One region of the Peribacillus sp. FW305-BF15 genome, then DNA from elsewhere that is predicted to be linked to it. Evidence: riboswitches for the same ligand, from Rfam matches in the RefSeq annotation. Region 1 holds a riboswitch; the other holds the start of a gene.
What was found. A riboswitch is a leader RNA that binds a small molecule or an ion and turns the genes downstream of it on or off. The one in region 1 is predicted to bind glycine.
Positions count from the first base shown of each region.

Region 2: linked by a shared signal. The riboswitch ahead of AC3WLU_RS25785 (amino acid permease) and the one ahead of gcvT (glycine cleavage system aminomethyltransferase GcvT) in region 1 are both predicted to bind glycine.

Region 1 is NZ_JBYSYV010000007.1:223,716-239,947, forward strand. It holds gene AC3WLU_RS09840 (class I SAM-dependent methyltransferase) at 1-170, shown strand, start outside; gene AC3WLU_RS09845 (DUF2626 domain-containing protein) at 223-465, opposite strand; gene AC3WLU_RS09850 (helix-turn-helix transcriptional regulator) at 551-1,252, opposite strand; gene AC3WLU_RS09855 (Spx/MgsR family RNA polymerase-binding regulatory protein) at 1,468-1,848, shown strand; gene comGA (competence type IV pilus ATPase ComGA) at 1,943-3,028, shown strand; gene comGB (competence type IV pilus assembly protein ComGB) at 3,012-4,046, shown strand; gene comGC (competence type IV pilus major pilin ComGC) at 4,123-4,434, shown strand; gene comGD (competence type IV pilus minor pilin ComGD) at 4,442-4,885, shown strand; gene AC3WLU_RS09880 (hypothetical protein) at 4,872-5,210, shown strand; gene comGF (competence type IV pilus minor pilin ComGF) at 5,158-5,637, shown strand; gene comGG (competence type IV pilus minor pilin ComGG) at 5,630-6,016, shown strand; gene AC3WLU_RS09895 (YqzE family protein) at 6,132-6,317, shown strand; gene AC3WLU_RS09900 (YqhG family protein) at 6,361-7,158, opposite strand; gene AC3WLU_RS09905 (DEAD/DEAH box helicase) at 7,136-8,824, opposite strand; glycine riboswitch at 9,201-9,288, shown strand; glycine riboswitch at 9,292-9,375, shown strand; gene gcvT (glycine cleavage system aminomethyltransferase GcvT) at 9,516-10,622, shown strand; gene gcvPA (aminomethyl-transferring glycine dehydrogenase subunit GcvPA) at 10,640-11,986, shown strand; gene gcvPB (aminomethyl-transferring glycine dehydrogenase subunit GcvPB) at 11,979-13,436, shown strand; gene AC3WLU_RS09925 (rhodanese-like domain-containing protein) at 13,574-13,957, opposite strand; gene AC3WLU_RS09930 (lipoate--protein ligase family protein) at 14,158-14,994, shown strand; gene AC3WLU_RS09935 (vitamin B12-dependent ribonucleotide reductase) at 15,382-16,232, shown strand, end outside.
Region 2 is NZ_JBYSYV010000043.1:463-16,587, forward strand. It holds gene AC3WLU_RS25780 (amino acid permease) at 1-1,292, opposite strand, end outside; glycine riboswitch at 1,801-1,879, shown strand; gene AC3WLU_RS25785 (amino acid permease) at 2,067-3,410, shown strand; gene AC3WLU_RS25790 (DUF3311 domain-containing protein) at 3,684-3,884, shown strand; gene AC3WLU_RS25795 (sodium:solute symporter family protein) at 3,881-5,359, shown strand; gene argH (argininosuccinate lyase) at 6,191-7,675, opposite strand; gene AC3WLU_RS25805 (ABC transporter permease) at 7,691-9,379, opposite strand; gene AC3WLU_RS25810 (ABC transporter ATP-binding protein) at 9,376-10,488, opposite strand; gene AC3WLU_RS25815 (extracellular solute-binding protein) at 10,504-11,583, opposite strand; gene AC3WLU_RS25820 (ROK family transcriptional regulator) at 11,583-12,809, opposite strand; gene AC3WLU_RS25825 (NEW3 domain-containing protein) at 13,055-15,562, shown strand; gene AC3WLU_RS25830 (amino acid ABC transporter ATP-binding protein) at 15,790-16,125, opposite strand, start outside.

The DNA.
Region 1 (16,232 bases):
TACTAGAGGAATTGAAGGACCATCAAGGAACTGATCCATTCTCGAAAACGGCAAAGCGTAATCGGGCAATCCGGGGGCTGATCGTTCCTGGGGGATTTAGTGAACATTTCAAAGTGTTGCTTCAATCGAAGAATTTAGCAGATGGTGTAAGGATCTTTCCTGAATGGTGACAAGTAAAAACCCATGAATCCAAATTCATGGGTTATGTAATATTGCTTGTTCTTAATGAGCAGCACCCGGAGTCATCATAAATACGCTCCAGTAGGAAAATCCTGCAAAGAAAACGGTAAGATAGGCGCCGAAAACATAGATATACATGCGCTCGGATAATTTCAAATAACTTAAAAGTACAAAAAAGATCGTTTGTGCAAAGAAAAGCAAAGACGTTTGATGCATATGGCCAAGATAAAAGAAAATGGCCATAATTCCTGTCCAAAATCCACATACTCTGAACATGCGTTCCATCCGAATCCCTCCTTATGTCTAGTCGTGTACATTCTAAATAATTATAAATGAAATTGTAAGGTAATGTAAAGGATGCCTTTTGTTTCTATGTGAGAACCGAAGCCTGGTATGAGCATGCTGCACAATTGGACATCATATTTTCTATTTCCACAATAGTGACATTCTCAAACAAGGCTTCGAAAATACCTTTTAAAAATGAATTATGCATGGAACAGATTGTTCCTGGCTCGACTTCAGTAACTTCCTTAAACGGGCAATTGAAGATACGGAAGGATATTTTATTTTCTTCTTCGCTTGCTTGTATTTCAGGAGATAACCCTGCAATGGTAGCTGCATTTTTAAGCATGTTGACTTTTTCCGCAAAAGCAAGCCGATCGATCGATGTCGAGTTCAGGGCAAGTTGCTGATTGATCAATTCCTCCCCGAATACTTTTCCCGTTGCATAAAGAGCCTGTTTTCCTTGTTCCCCTAATGTCATCATCGACTGGACGGCAATCTTTGCAAGCAGCTGATAGTTCCTATATGGAAAATGAAGCTGTATGACTTTGTCAGATAATCGATAAAGTCTGCTTGGGCGGCCGCCTTTCCCGGTCTTTCGGGAAATCGAGGTCAACATATCGATATCCTCAAGTTTTGACAAATGTAGACGGGCAACATTTGGATGGATGTTGAATGAATCGGCGATTTCCTGTACCGATACATCACCATGGTTGTTCACTATATGCTGATATATATAATATCTGGTGGGATCAGCTAACACGTTTGTTATTTTTAACGTTTGTTCCATTACACCCTCCTGCTATTCCATAGTTTACCTATGTCCATTATAATGCAGGCAGAAAAAAATGGAATAAGGGAAAGGGCAAACACTCTTTAGTTTAAAAAACGTTCACATTTAAAACGGTTTTATAAAGCAAATATGTATACATTAATTATACAAACATTGTACAATAATTGTATAAACTATAAATGTATACAAAATGTGAACGGGGAGTGATTAGTATGGCACAGTTAACTTTCTTTTCGTATCCAAGCTGTACATCTTGCCGCAAAACAAAAAAATGGTTAAGCGCCAATCAAGTTTCCTTCGATGAGCGACATTTATTCAGAGAGACTCCAACTGTAGCGGAGTTAAAAAAAATTCTTGAATTGACATCGGAGGGACTTGATGAAGTCTTGGCGACAAGAAGTGAAGCTTACAAAGACTTACAAGTTAATATTGACGAAATGATGCTTTCTGATGTCATCCAATTATTAACAAAAGAACCGAAGTTATTAAGAAGGCCCATTCTCATAGACGGGGAAAAACTGGTGATTGGCCATAATGTAGATGCATTAAGAAATTTGGTTTCCCGGAGACTTGATTTGAAAATAAGCATGTGAGATGATTCTCGAAGTTTTTCGGGAATTTTTTTTATTCTGAAGCAGGAATTTGTCGTGGATTGTCGAATCAATAAAACAAGAAACATAGGAGGTGATGAATGAATTGATATCGATTGAAAAGACTGCAGAAAAAATACTAACCCGTGCCATCGTGGAATCGGCATCGGATATCCACATTTTTTTTCGCGGAGAGGGGCCTCACATCCAATTCAGGATAGACAATAAGCTTGTTCCCCAGGAAACATTATCATTCTTTGAAGCTGAAAGGCTGATCGCCCATTTGAAGTTCCTTGCCTCGATGGATATAGGGGAGAAAAGGAGGCCCCAGAGTGGTGCCATCACCATCAATTTGGCTAACCAGGTGGTCGGACTCCGCCTTTCCACTTTACCCACTGCCCATCTCGAAAGTTTGGTCATCCGCTTAATACCCCAACAGAATATCCTTCCTCTAGAACAGTTATCCTTATTTCCAAACACCGTTCAAAAATTGATTGCACTCTTGAAGCATTCCCATGGCATGCTCATATTTACCGGCCCGACCGGCAGTGGGAAAACCACGACACTATATTCCCTGCTTCACCACGCCCATGAGATGATCAATCGAAATATCATTACACTTGAAGATCCCATTGAAAATGTATCCGAAAAGGTATTGCAAGTCCAAATCAATGAAAAGGCGGGCATTACGTATTCAGTCGGCCTAAAAGCTGCTCTGAGGCATGACCCGGACGTGATCATGGTTGGGGAAGTCCGGGATGCAGAAACTGCCAAAATCGCAGTCCGTGCCGCATTAACCGGTCATTTGATACTAACGACCATGCATACGAGGGACGCCCAGGGCGCCATCTCCAGATTACTGGAATTTGGTGTCAGCTTACTTGAGGTTGAACAGACTTTGATTGGCGTGACAGCGCAGCGGCTGGTTGAATTGCGATGTCTTCCGTGTAAAGGGGACTGTGCTTTAGCTTGCAAAATGACTGCAAGGAATAAAAGGGCAAGTGTATATGAATTGCTATATGGAAAAAGTCTGGCTGAAGTTCTCCGGATAATGGGAGATGAAAAAGAAATGGCAACGGTCAGCTACCGCCAATTAAAGGATGAAATCGGAAAAGCGGTTGCGATGGGCTATGTGGGATCTCAGGAATATGAACGGCTGGTCTACCATGAAACCAAAAAGTAAATGGAAGGTAAAAGAGCAGGCGGTCTTTATTTCGAAGCTAGGTGAATTATTGAATCATGGTTATCCTTTGGCGGAAGCTTTACATTTTCTTGAGTTTCAGGAATCAAAGAAGAAAGCGGAAGACTTCACTCAGGCTATAGCCGATTTAAGGAACGGCTACCCGTTGCACATGGTGCTGATCCATCTTAATTTTCATCCGCAGCTTGTAAGTTATATATTTTATGGAGAACAATATGGCGACCTGGAACGGGCGTTGAAAGAAGGAGGGCGATATTGGAAGAAAAGAATCGAGGATATGGATAAAGTAAAAAAGTTAATGGTGTATCCCGTATTCTTAGTCTTTTTTGTAAGCATCGTTTTTTATATTCTTCAGAGTGTTCTCCTTCCCCAATTCCAGACCATCTATTTCACGATGGATGTCGATCAGCATATTCTCTTAAGATTAATGTCAGCCTCCACGTTCATTCTTCCAGCCCTACCCTTTTTATTACTCGGATTGCTCCTATTCTTGTATGCACTCAAACGATTTTGGTTCAATGGATTATGCCCATTAAGGCAGCGAAGGATTTTGATGGGAATTCCGATATTCGGGACGTTCATCAAATTATACGAAACATATTTTTTTGCAAGCCAATTCAGTGGCTTGCTTTCCGGAGGACTATCGATTAACGATAGCATCAAATTATTCTCGATAAATCAACAGCAGCCTTTTTACCAAAAACTTTGCAATATCATCAAGGATGATCTGATCGAGGGCAGATCACTTGAAATGATTTTTCGGGAGCTCCCATATTTTGATGGGAATTTACCGGTGGTCGCTGCAAATGGTCAAAAATACGGCAGACTTGATGCCGAGTTACTTCATTACAGTCGTTTTATACTGGAGAAAATTGAAGAGAGAATGAATGCAATCTTGAAAATCATTCAGCCTCTAATGTTTTCACTGATAGGTCTTTTGATCGTGTCCATTTATTTGGCGGTTTTGCTGCCGATGTTCTCACTGCTCGAAGGTTTATAGGATTTCATTTTTGTATTCCGGAGGTGAAAATGCCCGAAGGTCATCTGGTATTCAGATCTTTTAGGAGCATGATGATATGTTGAAGAAAGTGATGAATGAACGTGGTTTTACCCTAATAGAAATGCTTATTGTTTTACTGGTGATATCCATCCTTTTGATTATAACAATCCCCAATATCACGAAAAACCAATCCACAATCCAGTCTAAAGGATGTGAAGCTTTCGTTAAGATGGCCCAAGCACAGGTGCAGGCTTATGAAATCGATAATGCTAAACTGCCCGGAAGTATCGGTGAATTGGAAAGTCAAGGCTATCTCAAACAGACATCCTGCCCTAATGGGGATGAAATTAGTTTGGATAGTAAAGGAAAGATAACGGTCGTTGAGTAGGAGAGAAGTGAATATACGGCATTCCGATGGTGGGTATACACTATCTGAAACCCTTATTGTCCTCGCTATTTTTGTACTCCTAATTTCCATCGGTCCTAATCTATATCCCAGCTTCACTAAAGGAATGGAAAATAGGCTTTTTCTTTCACAATTTCATGAAGATCTTTTCTATGCTCAACAGTATGCCATCAGTCATAAGAGCTTGATTTACCTCCATATTGATAATACCGAAAAGATTTATACCGTTTCGTCTTATAAGGAGGGGATCGTTTTAGAGAGAAGCATACCAGAGGATATCCAGTTTTTAAGCGGCACTTTGGGGTTCAGCTTTCATTTTAATCAATATGGAAATGCATCCAAAGCCGGAACGATTATGATTGATACCTCAAAGGGAAAGTACAAGCTGGTCCTCAATATCGGTAAAGGGAGGTTCCGGATTGAGAAATTGTAAAGGGTACGTCTACCTTGAGCTGATGGCCGCATTTTCTATTTGTATATTATTGGCCCTTGCCATTTTACCAATCCTTGAAGAGGTATTGACGCAGCGGAAAGATATTCCCATAAGGACCGAAGCCCACCATTTATTATATGAAAGATTGACGGCGTTCATGGATGGGGAGATTCAAGCAGTTGGTCAGGAGATCATTTACAAAAAAAGAAGCTTTGAATTGTTTTGGAAGGACCATGGGGATTTCCCGGGAATGATTGAAGGGTGTGTACGCTATGAACATGAAACGGGTAATTGGGAATCCATTTGTGATGCTGCGAAAAAATGATGGCTTTACGATGATTGAATTGCTTTTTTCTTTATTGATTTTAATGACGACGTCGCTTTTTGTTCTGCAGCTCTTCTCGATCATTCACACCCAGATGAGGTCCGTTGATAAATTGCATCCTAAGGAGTGGGAGGTCTTTACCATGCAAATGAAGCAGGAGGTCCGGAGTTCCAAAGCACAAGATGTAATGGGAAATAAATTATATTTGCTTTCAGGTGAACAATTAGCATCGCTGGAACAATATGAAGATAAGGTCCGAAGACGAGTGGATGGTATGGGGCATGAGGTCATCTTGCAGAACATTTCGGAATTCCAGGTCAATAAGGATGGCAGTGTCATTGTTATAAATATAACGGATAAAGCAGGGACTACTTTCAGTCGAAGATTTCATCCTTTCTTTAGGAATGATACGAAAATTGATGAATAATCAAAAAGGAGTCGTTTTCCCGATGGTCATGATTGTGGCGAGTGTTTTCATCATGTTCACGATACTAATGATCGACCAGTTTATCATTGATAAAAAGTTTTATAAAGAAGTGGAAGAGTCGCTTGTGGCCGACCATCTTGTCCATCTAGCCATCAAGGATGTGACGGCAGAGTGGGGCGAAGAGATTCCGAAAATCATCCAGGGGGAAATATCATATCCCAATGGTGTGGTGCGATATTCCTTAATGAAGCAAGAAGGTCCTTACGTCTATATCGAGTTTTCTTCCAAAACTAAAAATGATCGAGAGGGCAGGGTCATCATTCAATACGATAAAGAAGCGGGGGAAGTGAAAGAATGGTTGGAGAAGCAAGCTGTGTAATAGCAAAATCAACACCATTTTATTAGGGAACGCGACAGGTTTACGGTGAAGGGAGCAAGGAAAGGAATAAAAAAAGCGTAAACCGGACATACTTTGCGTAGGGTGATGATTTTATATGTCTACAAACGCTTATATTAAATATCTGACGCAGCAGCTTGTCGAGTATTTCAATCTGACGAAAAAAGAACGAAAAGAAAAACGCCTTCACAGAAAAGAGGATAAAAACCAGGGTATGTCACATTGGTTTGGCATTGTCCCTTTTGCTTTGTCGATGTTTATAAGGAAAACGATCAAAAAGTAAAACAGATGTCCTGAACTTGGACATCTGTTTTTTTGTTCTTTACTTATCCCAACGCCCTATCTGAAAGGTAAAATAATCCTCCGTTGATGATGGATATTCTGATGTTGGGTTCATATTGTGCTTTTAGTGCTTCTTTTTCGGTATAATAGCTCTCACTTTTTTCGTCCATATCCTTGTAAAAATGCTCCAATAAATTCAAGTCATTCTGCCAGCGCAGCATTGCTTCCTCCGCCCAGGAATGGTCATCATCCTCGAAACTGGTTCTGATGTATGTATCAAGTCTTGCCAATCCACTCTTGGGCATGATCAGAGGTGAAAGCGTAAAGGAGTAATCCGGTATTTTCGGGGTGACGTTAATCGGTAAAACCCGATGGTGAAACCCTTCCATTATTTCACCCGAGATTAAATTCAATCCGATTGACATGAAAGTATCTTTTTTGCGGTCGCATTGATAGGATATTTTCACATTCAGGGTCAGCCAAGGAAACAAAGGATTATTTCTGCCTTTTGATGGAGGCGTATTCTCAAAAAGTCTAGTATACCCTGCCAGCTTTTTGGTTGATTGAATAATCTGGTGAAGACGAGGGGAGCCAAAATGAATCATTTCTCCCTTTAAATCGGATGGAGCTTGTCCTGGATCGGTAATGAAAGTGATTTGTGCCGGGTTCGGAACACCTCCTGTTTTTTCTAGATAATGCCAATAAAAGGGTCTGTTCATTAATTCTTTATCCATCTCAATCGTCAATTGCACTGTAAGGTGGGTTGGTGCATTATCCAGTATTTCACAATCATTGGCCTTAAAGAAAGTGATTAAAAAATCATGAATTTCCCGTTGCTGCATGAACCTCACCTTCCTTCATTGATTGAGCGAATTGGATCAACGATGAAAAATTATCCATCTTGATTTTCATTTCGCCTTCTGTTTTGGACTCGCCGACCACATCAATTAAATATTCTTCAATGTTGTTAATATCCAGTTTGGATAAAATATCATCCAATTCACCGATTACTTTTTCAAATAAATTTATTTTTTCGTATAGTAACTTCAGTATATGTTCTTCAACTGTATTTTTCGTGGAAAAGTTATAAATCATCACATCTTCTTCCTGACCAAGGCGGTGAATCCGTCCAATTCTCTGTTCAAGCCTCATTGGGTTCCAGGGCAGGTCAAAATTAATCAAGTGATGGCAAAACTGAAGGTTTATTCCTTCCCCGCCAGCTTCTGTTGCGATTAATACCTGAATATTCTTTTGGAATAATTCACGCATCCAGTCTTTCTTTCCGCGCTTAAAACCGCCTCGGAAAGGTACAGAAGAAATTCCATTCTGCTGTAGGTACCATTGGAGATATAGTTGAGTCGCCCTATATTCCGTAAAGATAATCACTTTGTCATCAATTTTCTTGATCAGTTCCAAAGCTTTTTCAGCCTTTGAGTTCTGGACCGTTTCATTCACTTTAGTAAATAAATCATCAAGCTTTGCCAAAAAATCAGGGGAAGGCTGATCGTATTTATCTCTCATATTCTTTAATGTATAAAAGACAGCCTCTCTGCTGCTGCATGCTTCCCTTTGGAGAGTGAGAGCCGAAAAAGCGCTTCCTTTTGATCCATCCGAAATTGGCTTGAATTTGGAAACAGCATCATACAATGCTTGTTCCGTTGGAGAAAATTCAATGGTGATGGTTTCTACATGCCGTTTTGTCCATTCAATGCCAGTATCGGCCCTCCGGTTTCGAATCATGACAGTGTTGACCAGTTCCTTTAGGTGTTCATCTTCAATGATGTTCCGGCCTTTCCCTTTATACTTTTCCGAAAAGAGCGAAGCATTTCCCAAGTGGCCCGGTTTCAATAACGAAACGAGGTGGAATATCTCCTCGACTTTATTTTGAATCGGAGTGGCTGTCAGGAGTAAACAAAATTTCTTTTTCAGATTTTGGACGAATTCATAGTTCTTCGTCTTATTATTTTTAAGTTTATGAGCTTCATCAATAATGATGAAGTCATATTCCTGAGTAAAGATGATATCTCGATGTGGAGCGCGTTTCGCTGTATCAATGGATGAAATGACCACATCACAGGAGTCCCAGACATAACTTTTTCTCTGAACGACTGCCGGAATATGAAACTTGGTATTCAATTCAAATGCCCATTGTGTGACAAGGGAAGCCGGAACAAGGATCAATACTTTTTTTACAAGGCCCCTAATCATATACTCTTTTAGGATCAAGCCTGCTTCAATTGTTTTTCCCAGCCCTACCTCATCAGCCAAAATGGCTTTTCCATTCATTTTTTCCACTACTTGCTTCGCCGCTTCCAATTGATGGGGAAGCGGGGTTAACTGAGGAAGGTGCTTGGGCGCCTGTAAACCTTCAAAATCAGGGATGATAAGGTTTTCCTCCATTTGAACCGCCAACTTATAAAGCTCCCAATTTCCCCATGGACCGTCATTTTCCATCTTTTGCAGAAACTCGTCATTCCATTCAGAATTGAAGGATATATTGATTTTCATAGAAATAACTCCCTCTTAAATCATAATTTCCTTAATATAAGGTCAAAACCCGAACATTTCATATGTGAAGTAAGAAAAATATTTCTCTTCAAAAGATATTGCAGAGATAAGTTTCTTAGGGTAGGATATAAGTATATTTAGAAAATTCCAATTTCCAAACGCTACAAAGAATGTTTGTACATCGATTATGCAGTTCGCGTTTTCTTAGTATGGGCTATAGGCTCCTAATTTATCCAAGATTACTGAAGGAGATCAGTCAAACGGTTTCTGAAGTTTTAGGAGAATTGGCAGAGAATGCATTCCATTTATGCTAAAAGGTTTTACCGATGCTTGGGGCTTATTCGCTTCCTTTCAATGGTAGACCATTTATATGCGGGTGAAGATAAGGGGAGAGACTACGGATGTAGCGCCGAAGGAGCAAACTTAGCAGTGAATCTCTCAGGCAAAAGAACTCTTATTGGACGCAACTCTGGAGAGCGCCGCCCGTTATGGGACGGCCACCAAAGGGGAAAACCTATTACATAGGTAAACTTTCAGGTTTCAGGACAGAGAAAAAGCTCAAACGGGCTTTCTCTGTCCTTTTTTGTGCTTTTTTCACATCATGAATCAGCTTGTATCTGATGCGTAATGACAAGAAGCTTTTGATAATGAAGCCAATTAATTTTTAAAAAAATCTGAAGGGGGTCATTTTTTGACCAATTTAAAAAGAACACCACTATTTGAGGTTTATCGTGAATACGGAGGTAAAACGATTGATTTTGGCGGCTGGGAACTTCCTGTCCAATTTTCGGGTATAAAGGATGAACATGAAGCCGTACGGACAAAAGCGGGGTTATTTGATGTTTCCCATATGGGGGAAGTCGATGTTAAGGGGCCTGGGAGCCTTTCCTTTTTACAGAAGATGCTGACCAATGATATATCAAAGCTGCAACAGGGTGGGGCCCAATATACCGCCATGTGTTATGAAAACGGAGGCACGGTTGATGATCTTATCGTGTATAAAAGGGCTGAGGACGACTATCTGCTCGTGGTCAATGCAGCGAATACAGAAAAAGATTTCAATTGGCTTCAAGCGAATTTAACGGAAGATGCCCAAATTACGAATGTATCAAGTGACTATACACAGCTGGCACTTCAAGGACCAGCTGCAGAGAAGATATTACAAAAACTATCGGGAAGTACTGACTTAAGTGAAATTGGATTTTTCAGGTTCAAGGATAATGTCATGATTAACGGTATCTCCACGCTGGTATCCCGTACTGGATACACTGGTGAAGATGGTTTTGAAATATATAGCGACAGTAAAAATGGCCCTGCCCTTTGGAAGGCGATTATGGATGCCGGTAAGGAAGAGGGGGTTCAGCCGATTGGTTTAGGCGCTCGTGATACCCTGCGTTTTGAAGCGAAACTGCCGCTGTATGGGCAGGAGCTTTCGGCGGACATCACCCCGATAGAAGCCGGGATTGGTTTTGCAGTAAAAGTGGATAAGGAAGTTGATTTTTTCGGGAAAGCCGTTCTTGCTGAGCAAAAGGAGAAAGGGGCTCCCCGGAAGCTTGTGGGAATTGAAATGATTGACCGTGGCATTCCACGTCATGGGTATAAGGTCTACAGCGGTGATGAAGTCATTGGCGAGGTCACGACTGGTACCCAATCGCCAACATTGAAGAAAAACGTTGGATTGGTACTTATCGATAAGGAATTTTCGGTGCTGGATGCGGAAGTCGAAGTGGAAATCCGTTCCAAACGTTTGAAAGCCGCTATAATACAAACACCTTTTTATAAAAAACCACGTAAATAGAGGGGAATGGTCATTAGATGAAACATCGTTATTTACCCATGACAGAGCAAGATAAACAAGAAATGCTGGAAGCGATAGGGGTATCCGCTGCTGAAGAACTTTTCAATGATATCCCTGAAAGCGTTCGTTTTCAAGGAGAATACGATATCAAGCCTGCTAAATCGGAACCTGCATTAATGAAAGAATTATCAAGGCTTGCTGCAAAGAATGCGGACCTTAAAAATTATGCTTCCTTCCTTGGTGCGGGTGTCTATGACCATTATGCGCCGGTCATCGTCGATCATGTTCTTTCCCGTTCTGAGTTTTATACGGCGTATACACCGTATCAGCCTGAAATTTCACAGGGCGAACTTCAAGCAATCTTTGAATATCAAACGATGATATGTGAATTGACGGGTATGGATGTGGCTAACTCCTCCATGTATGACGGCGGGACGGCGCTGGCTGAAGCAGCGATGCTTGCTTCAGGACAGACAAGGCGGAAGAAGATTCTCATTTCAGGAACCGTTCATCCTGAATCAAGAGAAGTTGTGAAGACATATGCAAAAGGGCAACGCGTGGAAGTGATCGAAATTCCTCATAAAGACGGTGTGACGGACTTAGCTGCTTTAAGGGAATTGGCGAATGATGACATTGCAGGAGTGATCGTGCAATACCCGAACTTTTTTGGCCGGATCGAGCCATTGAAAGAAATGGAAGAAATCATTCATGGCGTCAAGTCCATGTTTATCGTTTCCAGTAATCCGCTTGCATTGGGAGCTTTGACATCCCCTGGTGCACTCGGTGCAGATATCGTAACGGGGGATGCTCAGCCATTCGGCATTCCAGCGGCATTCGGTGGCCCTCATTGTGGATATTTTGCGGTTACTAATAAACTTGTACGGAAAGTTCCGGGCAGACTCGTCGGTCAAACGGTCGATGAGAATGGAAAAAGAGGGTTTGTCCTGACGCTTCAAGCTCGTGAACAGCACATTCGCCGTGACAAAGCCACATCCAACATTTGTTCCAATCAAGCTTTGAATGCCTTGGCCGCTTCTGTTGCAATGACCGCGCTTGGGAAAAAGGGTGTCAAAGAAATGGCCGTGCAAAATATTCAAAAAGCACATTATGCGAAAAAAGCAATTATGGCAAAAGGGGTGGAAGTGATTTTCGACGGTCCTTCGTTTAATGAATTTGTCATTAAACTGCCTGCTCCGTTTTCAGAGGTCAATAAAAACCTTTTTGAAAAAGGGATGATCGGCGGCTTTGATTTAGGGACGGTTTATCCTGAATTGAAAGACCATATGCTGGTTGCGGTAACTGAACTAAGAACAAAAGAAGAAATTGATGCACTTGCGCAGGAATTGGGGGATCAACATGAATAATCAAGATCAATCACTCATTTTTGAAATCAGTACTTCCGGCCGGATCGGGTACAGTCTGCCAGAAATGGATGTTGCAACTATTCCGCTCGAAGAAATTCTTCCTGCCGACTACATCCGTGAAGAAGAGGCAAAGCTTCCTGAGGTGTCCGAACTGGATATCATGCGTCACTATACTGCACTTTCCAAACGGAATCATGGGGTGGATTCGGGTTTTTATCCGCTGGGTTCATGCACGATGAAATATAATCCGAAAATAAATGAAAATGTGGCACGTTTCAACGGTTTTGCCCATATCCATCCATATCAAGATCCCGCTACTGTACAAGGAGCATTGGGACTATTATTTGATTTGCAGGAACACTTAACGGAAATCACCGGGATGGACCAAGTGACATTACAGCCTGCAGCAGGTGCCCACGGTGAATGGACAGGATTGATGATGATTCGCGCTTTTCACGAAGCGAATGGCGATACAGAACGGACGAAAGTGATTGTACCTGATTCGGCCCATGGTACGAATCCTGCCTCTGCGACTGTTGCCGGACTAGAAACGATTACAGTGAAGTCCGATGAAAATGGGTTAGTCGACCTTGAAGATTTAAAACGTGTTGTCGGACCTGATACGGCGGCCTTGATGCTGACGAACCCCAATACATTGGGATTGTTTGAAGAGAATATTTTGGAAATGGCACAACTTGTCCATGATGCAGGTGGGAAGCTTTATTATGATGGAGCGAATCTGAATGCAGTCCTATCAAAAGCACGACCGGGTGACATGGGCTTTGATGTGGTTCATTTAAATCTTCATAAAACATTCACAGGCCCGCATGGAGGCGGCGGCCCGGGTTCTGGTCCTGTAGGTGTGAAGTCCGACTTGATTCCTTACTTGCCTAAACCTCTTATAGTCAAGCAAGGCGAGCAATTCGTCCTTGATTATGATCGTCCGCAATCCATTGGCAGGGTAAAACCTTATTATGGTAATTTCGGAATAAACGTGAGGGCATATACGTACATTCGTTCAATGGGTCCTGATGGCCTTAAAGCCGTCACAGAGAACGCGGTCATCAATGCCAATTATATGATGCGCAAGTTGGAACCTTATTTTGACTTACCATATAATCGTCATTGTAAGCATGAATTCGTATTAAGCGGACGCCGGCAAAAGAAATTGGGGGTAAGGACTCTCGATATAGCTAAAAGATTGCTGGATTTCGGGTATCATCCTCCAACCATTTACTTCCCGTTGAACGTGGAAGAAGGAATGATGATAGAACCGACTGAAACCGAGTCAAAAGAAACGCTGGATGCGTTCATCGATGCGATGATCCAGATTGCCAAGGAAGCGGAAGAAACTCCGGAAATCGTTCAGGAAGCTCCGCATACAACCGTTATAAAGCGGCTTGATGAAACTCTTGCTGCAAGAAAACCCATTTTGCGTTATCAAGCCTAGATTAGTAGCTTACAGAAAAAAATCCCTGCCTTCCGGCGGGGATTTTTCATGTTTATGTAAGATTCCATTAAAGTCCAACTGTTGACTTTCTTTTACTTGAGCTATGGAATTAAAAAGAGCCCATGCCGAGATGGGTCTTATTTCTTTGCTTTGATTTTCCCGGTCCACATCTTGAAACCGCCCTTTAAGTGAAAAAGTTCCCTGTAGCCCTTTTTGTATAGCATGGCTGCAGCTCTGCCGCTGATGATTTCGCTTTGAGCGTACAAATATACAGGCTTGTCCGGCCTAATTTCGACCAAGCGGGTTTTCATTTGAGTCATAGGGATGTTTCTTGCGCCTAAGATATGCCCATTTTCGAAATCATTCGGTTCCCGCACATCAATTAGCTGCACTTTTCTGTAGTTGGCGATAAATTCGTCCTGTGTTAGTGTTTTAACGATTTTACGCTGGCGGTACCAATTAAAAAGTGAATACGCAATAACCACTCCGAGGATGATGAGCAGTGTATATAATATTTCCAAACATAAAAACTCCCTTCTACCTTAACGAATACAGACAATCTTTATTATATAATTGCTTTACCCAATAATCAAAAAGAATTTTCACAAATTCTTCATGACTTGATAGCACTTTCTTTTTTAGAGTGTTAAAGTCTGTTAAACTACTACATGTGAGTTTTTTGTGGGGGATTGAAAAACGTCTATCGAAACGAGGGGTAAGGATGACTAAAGAAAAATGGGGTTTTATAGATTCGGGGTATTGTTCACCGGCTTTTAATATGGCGCTGGACGAAGCCCTGTTAAACTGGCAAAGCAAAGGGGAAATTCCGCCGATCATACGCTTTTACGGCTGGGATCCAGCGACATTGTCGATCGGTTATTTTCAAAAGGCAGAAGCGGAGATTGATCTGGAAGAGGTCAAAAGGCAGGGCCTTGGTTTTGTTCGCAGGCCGACAGGAGGACGAGCGGTACTGCACGAACATGAATTGACTTATAGTGTAATCGTTCCAGAATCCTATCCGGGAATGCCAACAACCGTTACTGAAGCTTATCGTGTCATTTCTGAAGGAATATTGATGGGGTTCAGGAATCTTGGATTGGATGCTTATTTTGCCGTGCCTCGAAGCGAACAGGAAAAAGCGGCTTTAAAATCGCCCAGGTCTTCCGTCTGCTTTGATGCACCTAGCTGGTATGAACTGGTCGTTGAGGGCAGGAAGGTCGCTGGCAGCGCTCAAACCAGGCAAAAAGGCGTCATCCTTCAGCACGGGTCCATTTTGCTTGAGCTTGATGATGATAAGCTCTTTAGCGTATTTAAATTCTCAAATGACAGGGTTAAAGAGAGAATGCAAAAAAACTTAAAAAACAAAGCTGTGGCCATGAATGACATTGCCGGGAGAAAGATAACCATCCCTGAAGCGAAAGAAGCTTTCGAAAAAGGTTTTGCCGAAGGACTTTCGGTCGATTTAGAGCCATATGTCCTCACCGAAAAGCAATTGCTGGAAGTGAAGGCAATAGCAGAAAGCAAATATGAAAGCGATGAATGGAATTTCATGAGATAGAGGAAGCATAATTAGAGTGGATAATAAAAAGTTTTTTCAGATTTGTTTGACCGAATAACACATCCCTTGCAGGGATAAGCCCTAAAAGGGATGGGGAAAAAGCAAGGTCCAAATTAATTGAAATCTGATGAAAAATTATTATAAATCGACATTTTCCTCCCTTTTGCTAACTATATTAATTGATTTAACGTTTGACAAAATTAAAAGTTATTCAAAACAAACACAATATATAGTAGTTGAAATATTTAATGCGACACTATATGTTGATTTTTGAGTTTCGCTATGATAAATTTAGGGTACTTGTTAAGCGAAACGGACATGTAAGGCTACATAAGGATTTTTGCGGCAGCAAGAACGGATCATGAAACATATAAAGGAGAGGGAATTATGTCGGTTGTAATAAAAGAAGCTTTAAAGGTTGATCTAGAAAGGTTGAATAAGGATATTTCTTTATTTCCCCAGGTTCACCCTGTAACTGCTGATATGAAAATGGCGCATAAGGGAGTGTCCCGTCTAGTCATGCTTGACCGCTATTCTTTTAAGGATACTGAAAAAATCACACTCTCGGCAGGCGATTTCGTCGTGTTGACGATTAAGGAAGATCCGAAATTCCCGGCAAGGGGTCTCGGTTACATCGTTGAAATTGATTGGGAAACCAAAAAAGCCAAGGTATTGGTGGATGAAGAATTCCGTGGCGTATTGGATAATCCGGAAGAAGTCGAGACGGGAATTGTAAACCGTCCGTTGGATATAATCGAAAAGCCTCTTGAAATATACTATGAACAAATTGCGAAACGTAATGCAACGGGATTGGCATCAGTGGAAACCACGGAAGAAAAAAGAACGGAATGGTTCAATAAATTCTATGAAGAATTAAAGAACCTTAATTTCGTCCCGGCAGGCCGAGTATTATACGGTGCAGGTTCCAATACGGATGTTACTTATTTCAACTGCTATGTAATGCCATTCGTACCGGATTCACGTGAAGGTATTTCAGAACATAGGAAACAAGTGATGGAAATCATGAGCCGCGGCGGCGGAGTGGGTACGAACGGATCGACACTGCGTCCAAGAAACACTCTGGCAAAAGGGGTGAATGGAAAATCCTCGGGTTCAGTGTCATGGCTTGACGATATTGCAAAACTGACGCATCTTGTTGAACAGGGCGGCAGCAGACGAGGCGCGCAAATGATCATGCTTGCTGATTGGCATCCCGATATTGCAGAGTTCATCATTTC
Region 2 (16,125 bases), on a different contig from region 1:
ATCCCGACAACCAAGGAAATCCTTGTACTAGGATTGATCCACATACCTACCAGCACCATCAGTAAAAAGGCTATTGTCGCATAGTTACTGTAAGGGGCCAACGGCATTTTGAACGGATGTTTCTCCATTTCAGCGGCATTTACCTTTCTGAACTTAAGCTCACTGATAAGTAAGACAAACCATGGAATCATCCCAGGCAAAACACTCGCACTGTACACATAAAGGAATACTTGCGGCGGTGCAAGGTAATTCAGGATAACCCCGATGCCCAACCCTAATAGTACAGCGATCGTGCAATATGCCGGAACTCCATTTTTAGATACTTTAGCAAAGACTTTCGGAGCTTGGCCATTCAATGCCAGTGTGTAAAGCATACGACCTGCACTGAAAATCCCACTGTTGCATCCAGACATCGCCGCAGTGATGACCACAAAATTAATGATGCCTGCCGCTGCAGTGATACCTATTTTGGCAAAGGTCGAAACAAACGGACTGCCTAAGTCATCCAGTTGATCCCAAGGGAATACTGTCACGATGACGAATATGGCACCAATGTAGAAAATTAAAATGCGCCATATAATTGATTGAATCGCTTTTGTTACGGTCTTCGTTGGGTCTTTCGCTTCCCCTGCTGTGATGCCGATAAGCTCAACGCCTTGATAGGAAGCCACGACAAGTGAAAGCGCAAAGAAGAATCCTGTCCAGCCTCCCGTAAAGAAGCCGCCATTTTCCCAAAGATTCGATAATCCAATCGCATCCCCGCCATTCCCTATTCCAAAGAAGATAAGGCCCAGGCCGGCAACGATCATCAATATAATCGTTATGATTTTTATAAGTGCAAACCAGAATTCAAATTCCCCGAAGGATTTAACGGAAATGAGGTTGGCCGCTCCCAAGATGATCATGGCGACCACACCTGGTATCCAGGCCGGTAACTCCGGGAACCAATATTGCATATACAAGCCAACCGCAATGATTTCGGACATTCCGACGATTACCCATTGAAACCAATTGCTCCAAGCAGTCATATAACCTGCCAAAGGATGTATATAGCTGCTCGCAAAGGTTGCAAAAGAACCTGTAGTCGGTTCTAAATAAAGCATCTCACCCATGGAACGCATGATGAAAAATATAAAAATACCTGCAATGGCATAAGCAAGCATTACAGAGGGCCCGGTCCATTTGATCGTGCTCGCAGATCCCATGAATAACCCGACTCCGATGGTTCCGCCCAAAGCAATCATTTGAATGTGACGTGCTTCCAGCCCTCTCTTTAATTCCTTGTTCGACATGATTAACTCCTCCAGATGCAATATCGGTAATGCTTTTCTATCCTTACCATGAACTTATTGATTATTGCAGTTAGAAATGCTCTATCGAAAAAATACCAATAACACTTCATTTATGTTTTCTTATCTTATAATAGTAAATATTCTGTAAAAATACAATTGTATTTTTGAAATAAACAGTTGCCAATAATATCTTGTTGATTTTTCTAATCTAAAAATATCATTTTAAAAAAATGATGCTCAGTATTTTATTATAGTGATCGTTCATAATGAGTAGAAAACAATCACTTCTGCTTAGACCTTAAGTTTAATACAGACCACTATTAAACTACAGAAAATGCCTGTTTCATTTCAAAAAAAATTGTTGACCTACCGAAAAATAGATGATAGAATTCCAATATTATTTTATAAGCATAATGAAATGATCAAGCAGTGGAAAATCATCACTGACTGACATTTCTTCACAACCGCATACAAGCAAGCGATGAATGCTATGGATGACACTATAGCAGGAGCAGCTTCTGGAGAGACTGTACAAGATGCAGCGCCGAAGGATTCACAATCTCAGGCAAAAGGACAGAAGAGTAACGAATGATATATTGTTATTCTGAGCCCTTTAAGAGATTGGTATTATCCAATCTCTTTTTTTATTGTCCATATTGTGATTGGACTAAAACAACAAATGGGAAAGGCAAGCTGGACGACAATCACGTCCCTCTCTCCAAGACCATGCAGGTAAACATTCACTACCAGACTATAAAAACGGGGGCGTACGAATTGGCTAAACAAGAATTAAAAAGAGATTTAAAAAATCGACATGTACAACTGATTGCAATAGGAGGAACCATTGGCACCGGTTTATTTTTAGGTTCCGGAAAAGCCATACAATTAGCAGGTCCTTCCATATTATTCTCTTATATGATAATAGGGATTGCCTTGTTTTTTGTGATGAGGGCCCTGGGGGAATTGCTTTTATCCAATGCAGGGTACACATCATTCACTGAATTCGCAACTGAATATGTCGGTCCATGGGCCGGCTTCGTGACCGGTTGGACATATTGGTTTTGTTGGATCATGACCGCAATGGCCGATATCATAGCTGTCGGTGTTTATATGCAATATTGGTTTGATGTCCCTCAATGGATTCCGGCTCTGCTTTGTCTGGTCATTCTGTTAGGATTGAACCTATTGACCGTTAAGATCTTTGGCGAATTGGAATTCTGGTTTGCCATCATTAAAGTAATCACGATCATCGCCTTGATCATCGTAGGAATTTTCCTTCTGATCCTCGGCTTCAATACCAATACCGGAACGGTTTCCCTAACGAACCTTTGGAATCATGGCGGCATGTTCCCCAATGGCATTTCCGGATTCCTGTTATCTTTACAGTTGGTCGTCTTCTCATTTGTCGGTGTCGAATTGGTCGGGGTTTCTGCAGCAGAAACGGCGAACCCGCGAAAGAACATTCCATCTGCCATCAATAAAATCCCTGTCCGGATTTTGCTTTTCTACGTTGGTGCACTATTCGTCATTCTCTGCGTCAACCCATGGACACAACTGGATGCCACAAGCAGTCCATTTGTAGAGGTCTTTGCGTTAATCGGCATTCCAGTCGCTGCAGGGATCATCAACTTCGTCGTTTTGACATCCGCTGCTTCTGCATGCAACAGCGGTTTATTTTCAACGAGCCGAATACTTTATACGTTAAGCAGGAATGGTGAAGCCCCAGCTAAGCTGGAAAAATTAAATAAACAGGCTGTTCCGAGCAATGCCTTATTCACATCAACAATCGTTGTATCAATAGGGGCATTATTAAGCAAGCTGATACCGGAACAGGCATTTACTGTCGTCACTACCATCAGTGCCATCTGTTTCATATGGGTATGGAGCATTATCTTGATCTCCCATATCAAATATTCGAAAACAAGGCCTGACCTAAGAGCCAAATCGACTTTCAAGGCTCCTTTTACACCTTTTGTCAATTACGTCATTTTAGGCTTATTCCTGTTCATCCTTATTGTTATGCTATTCGCTGAAGCTACACGGCTATCACTGCTCTTGACCCCAATCTGGTTCATCCTCTTGGTGATACTATATAATTATCGAAAAAAAGATAGCTAAAGGAAATAAAGCCTTGAACTCAATATGAATTCAAGGCTTTATCTGCATATGAACATATTAGGCCTTCGGCTTTCTGCACACTTTTGCTAAAATATATCAGGCAACTGCATTAAATTTTATATCAAAATAGTGTAAGCTAATATATATTATCGGACCTTTTCCGTCATGTATGAATTTTCCATCCGGTTTGGTTCACCCATCCATCAGTGGCATTGAAGAATGAACCCCCATTGGTGGGCGTTTCACCTTATTTAAAACGGAGGGGGTTGTTTAATGAAGATTATATATATTCTTACACTAGTTCCTTTTATAGGCATACTGGGATTTCTACCTTTTGTTAATAAAATAGAACCATATGTATTAGGGATGCCTTTCAATATGTTCTGGATGGCTATGTGGGTGGTCCTTACCTCTGCCATACTCGGCATCATGTATAAGCTGGATCCCAGGAATCGGGAAGGTGACCAGGAATGAATATTGCTCTCTTAATCATTTTAGCATTTTTACTTCTATCGATATTTTTAGGAATACGCTCTTCAAAAGGAAAAGATATGGACTTGGAACAATGGACGGTGGGCGGACGCGGTTTTGGTGCGATATTCGTCTTTCTGCTGATGGCCGGGGAAATCTATACGACCTTCTCCTTCCTTGGCGGCAGCGGCTGGGCTTATGGCAAGGGCGCACCCGCTCTATATGTTCTAATTTACATTACTTTGTCTTACGTATTATCCTATTGGCTCCTGCCGGAAATATGGAGATATGCCAAAGAAAATAAACTGATGTCTCAATCCGATTTCTTTGTAAGCAAATATAAGAGTCCCAGTTTAGGAATTTTGGCTGCACTTGTCGGTGTGGTGTCGATGATCCCAGTGATCGTCGTGCAGCTAAAAGGATTGGGGATCATTGTCTCAGAAGCATCTTATGGTGCCATCTCAATGTCTGAGGCAGTTTGGATGGGGGCGATCAGCCTTACCATTTATGTGATGATCTCCGGTATACACGGATCAGTTTGGACCGCGGTCATTAAAGATATCATGATGGTCGCCATAATAGGATTTTTGGGGATTTATCTGCCGATACATTACTTTGGGGGATTTCAGCCGATGTTTGAAGCGGTTGATGCCGCCAAGCCTGGTTTTCTAAAGTTCCCTGATCAGGGGCTTAGCGTATCATGGTTCATCTCCACGGTAATATTGCTCGTATTCGGTTTCTATATGTGGCCGCAAGTTTTCAGCGCTGTTTATTCAGCACGCAGCGGCAAGGTATTTCGAAAGAACGCCATCATCAGTCCTTTATATACACTCATGCTGTTATTCGTCTTTTTCGTTGGGTTTACAGCTATATTGAAAGTGCCCGGACTCGTTGGTGCAGATGCGGACCTCTCATTGCTGCGCCTTTCGATTGAGACCTTTGATCCATGGTTTATAGGCATAATCGGCGGCGCTGGATTGTTGACCGCATTGGTGCCGGGATCCATGCTTTTGATGAGCGTCGCTACACTGCTCGCGAAAAACGTTTATAAGGAATTTGCACCTGACGTATCCGATCGCCATATTGTACGATTGGCAAAGTTCCTTGTGCCAATCATTGCCCTTATAGCCGTCTACTTCACCTTAAACGGCGGCGAAACGATGTCGGCATTAATTCTTATGGGATACAGTCTCATCACACAGCTCTTCCCATCCCTTCTCTTTAGTCTGAAAAGGAATAATCCGATCAATAAATTTGGCGCAATCGCCGGCATCATTACCGGATTGGCCATCGTAATCTGCATTACACTCAGTCAATCGACTATAGGGACCTTGTTTCCATCCTTGCCGCAAGCAGCAAAAGATTTGAATGTGGGAATCATTGCATTGGCAGTCAATTTCATTGTGATGATCACGGTGAGTATTGCTTTCAGAAAGCACGCGGTTCAGTTGGAACCTAAATCCGTTAACGATATATGAAGCAAATTTTGAAACTGGTTATGGATCAATAAACATTGGAGGCTCAGTCAAAAGACTGAGCCTTCCTTATTCTCGGCTTCCAAGCATGATGTCCTTTATCTCAATATTGTTGATGGGAAACCTCATTTTAGACTATTAATCTTTTCTGTTTATAAACAAATCCCCTATTTTAACTAATAAATACAACGAAAAAATAATCATCAAGGTTCTGGATACTACCAGGCCATCCATAGCTAAATCATATCCACCTCTTAATAAGACTTCCGGATTCAAACAAAAAGTAATCGATATTACGAAAGCTATTAAAATCAGGATAACACCGAACTGAGATCTATTTGACATTAACATTCCGCCTCACATTATATTTTTTCCAAATAATAGCATTATTTTTAGGGATAATCTACATTCATGGTCACTGGGGATGATTCAGTTGCATTAAAAATCCAAAATAAATAGCCACCCTGATAAAGAATGACTATGTATCATAAAATATGAAGCTTTCTTAGTAAAATGCATCGTATTGCTTCCGAGCCAACAAAAAATACTCTCTTCAGAAGGTTCGGGCTTTTATTCGTGAGTTTGGAGCAATTACTCGGGAATTTCATGCTTTTACTCGTGAGCTTGGAGCAAATACTCGGGAATTTCATGCTTTACTCGTGAGTTTGGAGCAAATACTCGTGACTTTCATGCTTTTACTCGTGAGTTTGGAGCAAATACTCGGGAACTTCATGCTTTTACTCGTGAGTTTGAAGCAAATACTCGGGAATTTCATGCTTTTACTCGTGTCCATGAAGCAAATACTCGTGACTTTCATGCCCGTTAAAGCTCATTTCAGTAATCCACTAAAGCCTTCCTGCCATCATTCAATTCTTTGATCACTTTCTTATATTTCTGCAACTCTTGTTCCAGTTTTTGTTTTCTATTTAAAATCATTCTCGTAACCTCTTTCGGGGAGGGCCCGCCTTGAATGCTTCTGATTTCCACAAAATATTCGGGAGAGATTATTTTTTTCCATTCATCTTCTGCTATGTTCACTGATACGAATTCATTGATGATCTTATTGATTTCTTGTGTGTCCCAATCATATAGCTCTTTCCCTTCACTAATCGACTTTTTTGCAATTGTACTTGCTATGGAATGGGCTTTTCTAAAGGATATGTCGTAATCTCTTGAAAGGGTATCCGCTAATTCAGTAATCGTTATACTGGATTTTGCGGCCATTTTCTTTGTATGTTCTTCATTTACTTTCAAAGTCGACATGACGGCATACATTAGTTTCATGACACGGCCTGCATTCGAAAAAGCCCGATATAAATGTGGCTGTAAATCATCTTCCGTATCGACTATATCACCAAATGGTGTATTGTGAATCATATTCATTGCAGCAAGTGCATCACCATACGCACTGCTTGCAATCGAACGGGAATGTTCAATGGAGACAGGATTCCTTTTTTGCGGCATGATGCTGCTCACTTGAACATAAGGGTCCGCCACGTGAAATGTACCAAACTCCCTTGTCACATGCTGCAGGAAATCTTGGATCCACCTTCCGGTATTGACCATGCAAGTCATGATGGCAGTTGCGGTTTCCAATAAATAATCTGCCCCGCCAATTGAGTCATAGGAATTTTCAATCACCGAATCAAACCCAAGCAGTTCAGCCGTACGGTTCCGACTGATCGGAAAACCGGTGGTCGTTAACGCGGCTGCACCCAAAGGGGATTGGTTAACCGTTTCATAGGCTGCCCATAACCGGCCAATATCCCTTTGAAGCACATCATAAATGGCTAAAAAGTAATGTCCTATTGTAGTCGGCTGAGCCGGTTGGGTATGTGTGTAACCTGTAATATAGGTTTCTGTATGTTTTTCAGCCTGCACCAAGAATGCTTCACTCAATTGGTTTGCATAGCCAACCAATTGGAGCAGATGACCTCTCAAAACAAGCCGGTACATCGCAACCCCCATATCATTACGACTGCGGCCGATATGAATCTTCCCTGCAAGTTCATGGCCGATTTCCTCACCGATCTTTGCCTCCATCATGAAGAATAAGTCTTCGAATTGGGGCTGATAGGTCAACTGAGCGAGATCTGTTTGGGCCACTTTCCGAATCCCATCAAGCATGGTTTTCGCCTCTTCATCTTTAATGATCTTTTGTTCCGAAAGCATGATGACATGTGCCCGATGAATATCGAACATTGCATCAAATAAGTAATCTCTTTGATCATTAAAAACAGGCATCAGAAGCTCTCTAACATAGGTTTTTCCGGGAAAGACACTACCTTCATTTTTGATAAATTGTTCAAGCCTGCTCATCTTTGAACCTCCGATTTATAAAGCTTTTTCCGCTTTGATTCCAAAAAACTTGTTCGAAATAAAGAGAATGATTACAATCAGCGTGATTTGAATCATCCCATAGGCAGCGGCCTGCCCCATATTGAACATCCGAAGCTGATTCATGATTTCAATGGATATGGGCCTGTTTGAAATCGTGTACAACAGGACCGAGGTCGGGAATTCCCCCACAGATTCGATAAATGCCAATAATGTCCCTGATAAAACACCAGGCATAATAATCGGAAATATTACCCTTCTGAAGGTATAAAACCACTTAGCCCCCAAGTTTCTGGCTGCTTCCTCAATCGAATCATCCAGCTGCTCCAGAACGGCATTAGTCGACCGGACAACGAGTGGAATATGCCTGATGAAATAAGCAAGCGGCAAAATCCAAAATGTGCCTACCAAGATTTGACCGAAAGAAAAAACGGTAGGTTCATTGAATGCGAATATCAAGTTCATCCCTATGACCGTTGCAGGCAACGCCCAAGGAATCATGACTAGAATATCGACAAAGCTTTTCCCGACGAATTTCCGTTTGACAAGTACATAGGACGCAATGACGCCAAACACCAGATTTGCCAACGTTGCAATAAACGCCATCAGTAAACTATTTCGTAACGGCTTGAAGATATTAGGGTCTTCAAACAAAAGCCTGTAATTTTCAACATTAAATACTGTGGGATACGTTTGAAATGTCCAGGTTCCATCCGGCACAAGTGAAAGTAAAAGAATCGTAAAGTGCGGTAAAAGCAGAATAATTACGCCGATGACCCCCGTTACGACCATCACCCATTTCATAACCGGGTTCTTCACTTCACTCCTGTGTGCCCCAATCCCTTTCGAGGCCATTCGATAATCCTTCCTATTCTGATACCAACGCATGAATAATAGAAATGAAATCGAAACGATGGATAGAATGACCGATTGGGTAGCGGCAATTTCCATATCACCATTGATTTTTGAAAAATAAATTTGCAGGCTTAACACCCTGTATCCGCCAGCTAATAAAAACGGAGCACTGAAAGAAGCCATCGATATCATGAAAACAAGTAAAGAGGCGGCAACGATTGCAGGTGTCAATAATGGAAATGTCACCTTCCAAAAAACCTTTAATTTATTTGCTCCTAAGTTATAAGCGGCTTCTTCAAGTGATGGATCTATTTTATTGATTGCAGCGGATACGGTCATATAAAAATAAACATACATCGTATAGGCATGCACGATAAGAATTCCCGGTACCCCGCCAATCTTGAATGGAACCTTATCGAGACCGAACAGGTCCTTGATGGCATTTGGAATCAATCCCGATTCTCCATATAAAAACATAAAGGCCATTACCCCTACCAATGATGGAAGGACAATCGGCAAAATCGCTGCTGATGAAAAGAAGCTTCTGCCGGGAAAATCGTAACGGTTAAAAATGAATGCGAGCGGAATGCCAATCAAGGCACTGACCAATACACTCAAAAAGGATATATAAACAGAATTCCAAAGAGCCTCTAAGTTCGTTTTCGATTCCTGTTCGAAGAAGTCCTGATAATTTCCAAGGGATATCGTTCCGTCTTTTTGCAGACTTTCAATAAAGGTCCTCAATGACGGGTAGAGTACATATGCTATGAGCACCAATACAACTGGTATAAGGAGCCAAACCGTCAATCTCGTATCACGATTTTTAATCATGGCGCATCACCGCTTATGACAGGGATAAGACGCAGCTGTTTCTCGGGAAGCTGGACATACACTTCCTTTCCTTGATAAAAGTATCCAAAATCATGGGTGTTAAATACGTCGACCCTTAGTAACACGTCTTGAACATCCACCATGACATTCACAACAGATCCAAAGAATTGGACGGAATTTATTTTACCTTTAAAGATATTCGTTCCTTCTTCGGTCACATCCAGAATCCTGATTGCTTCAGGACGAATCGAAACAGCAAGGTCAGCATCACTCTGTATGATTGAAATTCCGTCCCTAGCTTGATTTTCCACCTTCAATTTTATCGGTTTTTCACTAGTCTTAAGGACAATCTCTATATTATCTTGTTGAACTTTTTCAACTTGAACGGGCAAAAGATTAATCTCGCCTATAAAACTCGCCACAAAATCATTGGCCGGCCGATTATAAATTTCTGTTGGCGTCCCGACCTGGTGACATACACCATAATTGAACACAGCGATTCGATCACTCATGGATAATGCCTCAGCCTGATCATGAGTGACATAAATGGTGGTAATCTTATAATCACGCTGCAGCCTTAAGATTTCCACTCTCATTTCATCACGAAGCTTGGCATCCAGATTACTTAATGGTTCATCCAGCAGTAATATTTCCGGTTCAATGACCAGTGCTCTCGCAAGGGCCACCCGCTGCTGCTGCCCTCCGCTTAACTGGCTCACTTGACGATCCGAGTAGCTCTCCAGCCTGACCTTTTGGAGGGCATCCAGCACTCTCTTCTTTAAGTCAGCAGAAGAAACCTTTCTCACACGCAAGCCAAACGCTACATTTTCAAAAACAGTCATATGGGGAAAGAGGGCATAGTTTTGAAAAACCATGCCTGTATTTCTTTTCTCCGGAGGTACACGCGTCATATCTTTGTCGCCAAATCGGACGACACCTTTAGTTGGATAATAAAAACCGGCAATCATCCGAAGTGTTGTCGTTTTACCGCAGCCGCTTGGACCAAGAAAGGTAAAAAACTCACCTTCTTTGATGTCCAGATTTAACTGGTCAACAGCTATCGTTTTCCCGAAGGCTTTTTGGACATTCTCTATTTTTATTGACGCCATCCAAACGACACTTCCTTATTCTTTAATTTCTTTATCTCCGCTTTTAATATTTTCGTCCCAGTATTTCATCCACTCGTCACCTTTTTCCTGGAATGCATTCCAATCAATATCCATCGCTTTAATTTCCGTTTCCGTGATCCATTCAGGTAAACCCTTCACATCACTTCTGGTCGGAATCCTGTAAAATTCTTCTGCTAATGTTTTTGCGGCTTCTTGTGAATTCACGAACTCATAAAAGGCTTCAGCCGCTTTTGGATGCTTGGCACCTTCAACGATGGCGATACCTTCTGTCAATACTGGCGTTCCGCTTTCTGGAATGACGAACTCAAATGGATAATTTTTATTTTCTTTCAGCATGACGACATCTGGCATTGCCCAAACGGAAAGTGAGCCCTCTCCTTTGGCTACCTTGTTATACATCATTTCCGGATTCGCTGAATATTCCTTCGTGTTTTGGTCGAGCTTCTTTAACCAGTCATACCCTTCTTTCGGATCATTTGTATCCTTATACGTACGATAGATCATCGCAGAAAAAATTGTCCTCATCGTTCCGGAGGCTAACGGATAGCGGATGATGATTTCGTCTTTCCATTTCGGATCAAGCAGCTCATCCCAATCTTTCGGTACCTCGTCTTTTGATAATTCTTTGCTGTTATACATGATGACTTCCGGTGTCTGGCTCGTTCCTGTCCAATACCATTCCGGATCGCGGAATCCTTCATCGAGACTATCGGAATAGCTAGGCTTATAAGCGGCCAGCAGCCCATCATCCTTTGCTTGATTGAAGTTCGTGGAAGGTGCACCCCACCAAACGTCTGCCTGCGGATTACTTTTCTCTGAACGAACACGGTCAAGGATTTCTTGAGACCCCATATCAAGCCACTCAACATCAATACCATACTTATCTTCGAACTGCTTTTCGAATTTTGATAAAATATCTTTGCCATGCGGTGAATAAACAACGATTTTATCTTCGAGCTCACCCTTTTCGCCAGCATCCGAATTCGTTTTCGTATCTGTACCGTTACATCCCGAAATTAATAGTGCTGCCGATAAGGTCAGTACTGAAACAAGCGACCTTTTCCTATTTTTCATTAATATTCCCCCTCATCGCGAAAATTCAAAATGCCATCATGTTCCCTTAAAAATAGGGAAACCGCTCCAAGCACCCCTGCGTCTTCTCCCAGTTGTGAAGTTTTCATTTCTACTAAACTTGGAAGATATCGATCAACGACCTCCCGAATTCTAGGTAAAATGTATTCAGCAGAATTTAATACACCACCTCCTAAAATGATCACTTCCGGATTTAGCAAACTAGCCGCATTGACAATTCCGCAGGCTAAATGTTCGATGGCTTCATTTATGATGGCCATAGCTGCAGTATCTCCTTTTTTTGCTGCCAAAAAAGCATCCTCCCCCGATAGTTCGGAAGATTTGGCCCGTTCGAATAAAAAATGGTGAGGATCCTTGAGGACCTCCCTGGTGAAGTGACCGCCAATCGACTTGCCTCCTGCGACACTTTCCAAATAGCCGTATCTATGGAAAATCGGCTTGAATTCACGTTTTATATCCTCTTTGTCCGTCACCATATATCCCATTTCCCCAGCGGCACTGGAAGCTCCTCTGTATAACTGGTTATTCAAGATGATGCCGCTTCCGATTCCCGTGCCAACCGCAATGAACAGTAAATTCCGCTTATTTTGTGCATTACCCAGCCACTGTTCACCTAGTGCAGCCGCGTTTACATCATTGTCCAGAAAGATGGGGAAATCAAAATAACGCTTCGCTTCTGCTATAAATGGATATTGTACCCAGCCTAAACTCGGTGCCTCTATTACTAATCCGCTTGCCGTTTGCGTAATGCCAGGGATCCCGACTCCCATCCCCAATATCCTTTCCTTCACAATCTGATTCTTTGCAATTAACCGCTCCGTTTCAATCGCCATTTGCTTAAGCAGACCTGAATTTAAATAAGTGTTTGTTGAAAAACTAGTGTCAGCAAGGATGTTGCCGCTTAAATCGCTTAAAACGATTTTCACTTTCGTCCCGCCTATATCGACACCGATGATATAGGCAGCCTTTTCATTAAAAAAGAGCTGGATGGGCCTCCTCCCGCCTTGAGATGAGGATACTCCTATTCCTTTCTCGAATACCCATTTCTCCTGTATAAGTTCATCCACAGCCTGTGAAACAGTTGGTTTACTTAGCTGAAGCTTAACGGCGATTTCAGCTCTTGAAATGGGTGAACATTCTTGGATGCATTGAATGATCCTTTTTTTATTTACATATTTTTGATGACTGGGTGTCCTTTTAAAACTCATCACATCACGGCCTTACATTATTTAGTTAGTAAATCTTCCTAATTAAGTAAAAATATAACTTAAATAATTTCAACGCACAAGTTTTTTTCAGAACATTTAAAATGTTCAACTTTCAATAGTTACTTCGAATTATTTACATTTATAACCATTGGTGCTATTTATTAGATAGGTTTTTTATCTGGTTAGTTAGAAAACATTACTAACCTACATTTTTTTTATAAAAGTTGAAGGGGGTTAAAAGAAGAATGAAAAAAGCTTTGTTATCGTTGTTTTCCCTTTTGTTGGTTCTTGCATCATTGCCGCTTGGAGGCAGCGCTGCAAATCCTGATGATACCAACGTCGAATTATGGAATGCGGTCAAGCCGCTCGAAACGACTGTGACATTCTTGAACAGCGGTGCCCATCCCGATGATGAACGCAGTGACTTTCTCGCTTATCTATCGAGAGGGTTAGGGGTGAAAACATCCAGCCTGATTGCAAACCGTGGTGAGGGAGGACAAAATGAAATTGGGGATGAACTGGACAACGCTCTTGGAATCATCCGTTCTAGGGAAATGATAGAAGCTGCAAAAATCACCGGGGTTAAAGCCTATCATCTAAGCGAAACCACCTCTGACCCCATTTATGATTTCGGTTTCTCTAAAACACCAGAGGAAACATTACAAAAATGGGGCGAGGAACTCACATATGAACGGCTTATCCGCTTTATTCGGACGTATCAGCCAGATATATTGATGCCATCCTTTCAAAATGATGATACCCAGCATGGACATCATCGAACAATGACAATCCTAAGTGAACGTGCCTTTACGGATGCCGCCGACCCAACTGTGTTTCCACAACAATTGGAACAAGGTCTATCGGTATGGCAAGTGAAAAAGTTATATTTGCCCGTTTCCTCGGCAGATCAAGCAACCACTTCGATAGAAATCGGTAAATATGACCCAATATACAAAATGACTTACCCACAGCTTGGAGAACAATCCCGCTATCTGCACAAAAGTCAAGGCATGGGTTCTGATATCCCTGCAGCACCACGCCAGATCCATTTGGATTTGAAGCAAAGCGCGGTTGATACAAAAAGCGAGTCGGACCTTTTTGCAGGTGTACCTTACAATTTTACTGAATGGGCTGAAAAACTCCCCCGCTCAGCTTCAAAATTAAAAGGTGAATTTAGGTACCTGCAACGGAATCTGGACGCTGTTATTGAGTCTTATCCCCATGCTAAACGTGTTTTTTCAACATCCCAAAAAGCTCTTTCCAATGTTCGTTCAATGACTGTGCAAGTCAAAAAGGCAAAGCTAAGCCCTGCCATCAAAAACGACTTGCTTCATAAGCTCTCATTAAAAGAAGAGCAATTGCAAAACGTCAGTTATGTCTCCTCAGGGCTCGAGGTTCAAGCTGAAGCAGCTTCAAAGATTCTTACTAAAGGTCAAAATACGTACGTAACCATAACCATGAAGAATAACGGGAAACAAACATTGAAAAAAGTCGCTGCTGCATTGAACGTGCCTAAAGGATGGAAGACAAAAATAAAATCAAAAGATGTCAATCTGGCACCTAATAAATCTGCGACAATGACCTACCTGGTTGAAGTCCCTGAAGATGCAGCTTATTACCATGCCTATGATGAATCAACCATTACGACCAGCATTTCTTATAAATACGGGAGCACAAAAACTTCCATCAAGGAAGAATTGGATGGAACGATCGCCGTCCTTCCCGACGTTGCCCTTACCTTATCTCCTGAAGATATCGTCGTAAATACAGCAGATGTAAAAGAGGAAATCCCAGTGGCGGTGACCTTGAAAAACTATACAGAAGGAAAAGCATCAGCAAAGGTCGCTTTAAAAGTCCCTGAAAATTGGGGAGTTCATCCCCAAAATGCCACTGTATCATTTAATGAAAAATCAGAAGAAAAACAAGTGAAGTTCACCCTCAGACCGCCAAAGGCCATCCAAAAAGGCGAATATCAGGTGAAGGCTGCTGCCACTGTCAATGGGAAAACCTTTGATTCGACCATTCAGGAGATTTCCTATGACCATATCGGAACATTCTATTACCAATACCCAGCAGCTATCAATACCGTTGCATTTGAGCTTTTGAAGCCAGCTTCATTAAAAGTGGGGTACATTGAAAGCGGATTCGATAAAGTGGCAGATTATTTAAGCAATGCAGGGCTGAACATTACAAAGTTAACTGCAGCTGATTTAGCTGAAGGTGATTTAAGTCAATATGACACGATCGTTACAGGCATCCGTGCCTATCTATCGAGGGAAGATTTAAAGGCATATAACGCGCGCTTACTTGAGTATGTGGAAAACGGCGGACATCTCGTCGTGCAATACCATAAACCGGGTGATGGATGGGATGCATTGAAGACGGCTCCATATCCTCTTACCCTCGGGAATCCTTCGATTCGCTGGCGGGTAACCAATGAAAGAGCCACAGTAAACGTGTCGAAACCAGAATCGGCGCTTTTTACCTATCCAAATAAAATAACAAGTGATGACTGGAGCAATTGGGTCCAAGAAAGAGGATTGTATTTCCCAATGGAATGGGATGAACGGTATGAAACATTCATTTCCATGGCTGATCCGAATGAAGAACCATTTGATGGCGGTATCCTTATGGCTAAATACGGTAATGGCACCTACCTCTATACCAACCTTGTCCTATACAGGCAAATTCAAGGCCAGGTTCCAGGCGGATATCGAATCATGACGAACTTGATTAGTTACGGTGCCAAATAAATAAATAGAAACCTATGCATGTGCATAGGTTTCTTTTCTGTGACGTTTGCCCGATTGAAGCTGATATGAATCCTGACTGATAGGTTCCTGCTCTAAAAACAAAAAAAGTTATGCACAAAGATGAGGGAAAGGCTCATGCGTTTGGGGTTTCCCCTCATTTCCCGCATTGCTTTGTCCACACTTTATGCACAACTTCATTCATGATTTACGATCTTAAAAGCAGCCCGTTAAAGCACTTTGCTCAAGAATGCTTTGGTTCTTTCGTGCTGAGGGTTACCGAATAATTCATTCGGCTCATTTTCTTCCACGATATACCCTCCATCCATGAATATCACCCGGTCCCCGACTTCCCGGGCAAAGCCCATTTCATGCGTAACGACGACCATTGTCATTCCTTCTTTAGCAAGTTGTTTCATTACCTCCAAAACATCACCGACCATTTCAGGGTCAAGGGCAGAAGTCGGTTCATCAAATAGCATGATCTTCGGATTCATCGCCAATGCCCTTGCGATGGCGACCCGCTGTTTTTGTCCGCCGGAAAGTTCCCCCGGATAGCTATTTGC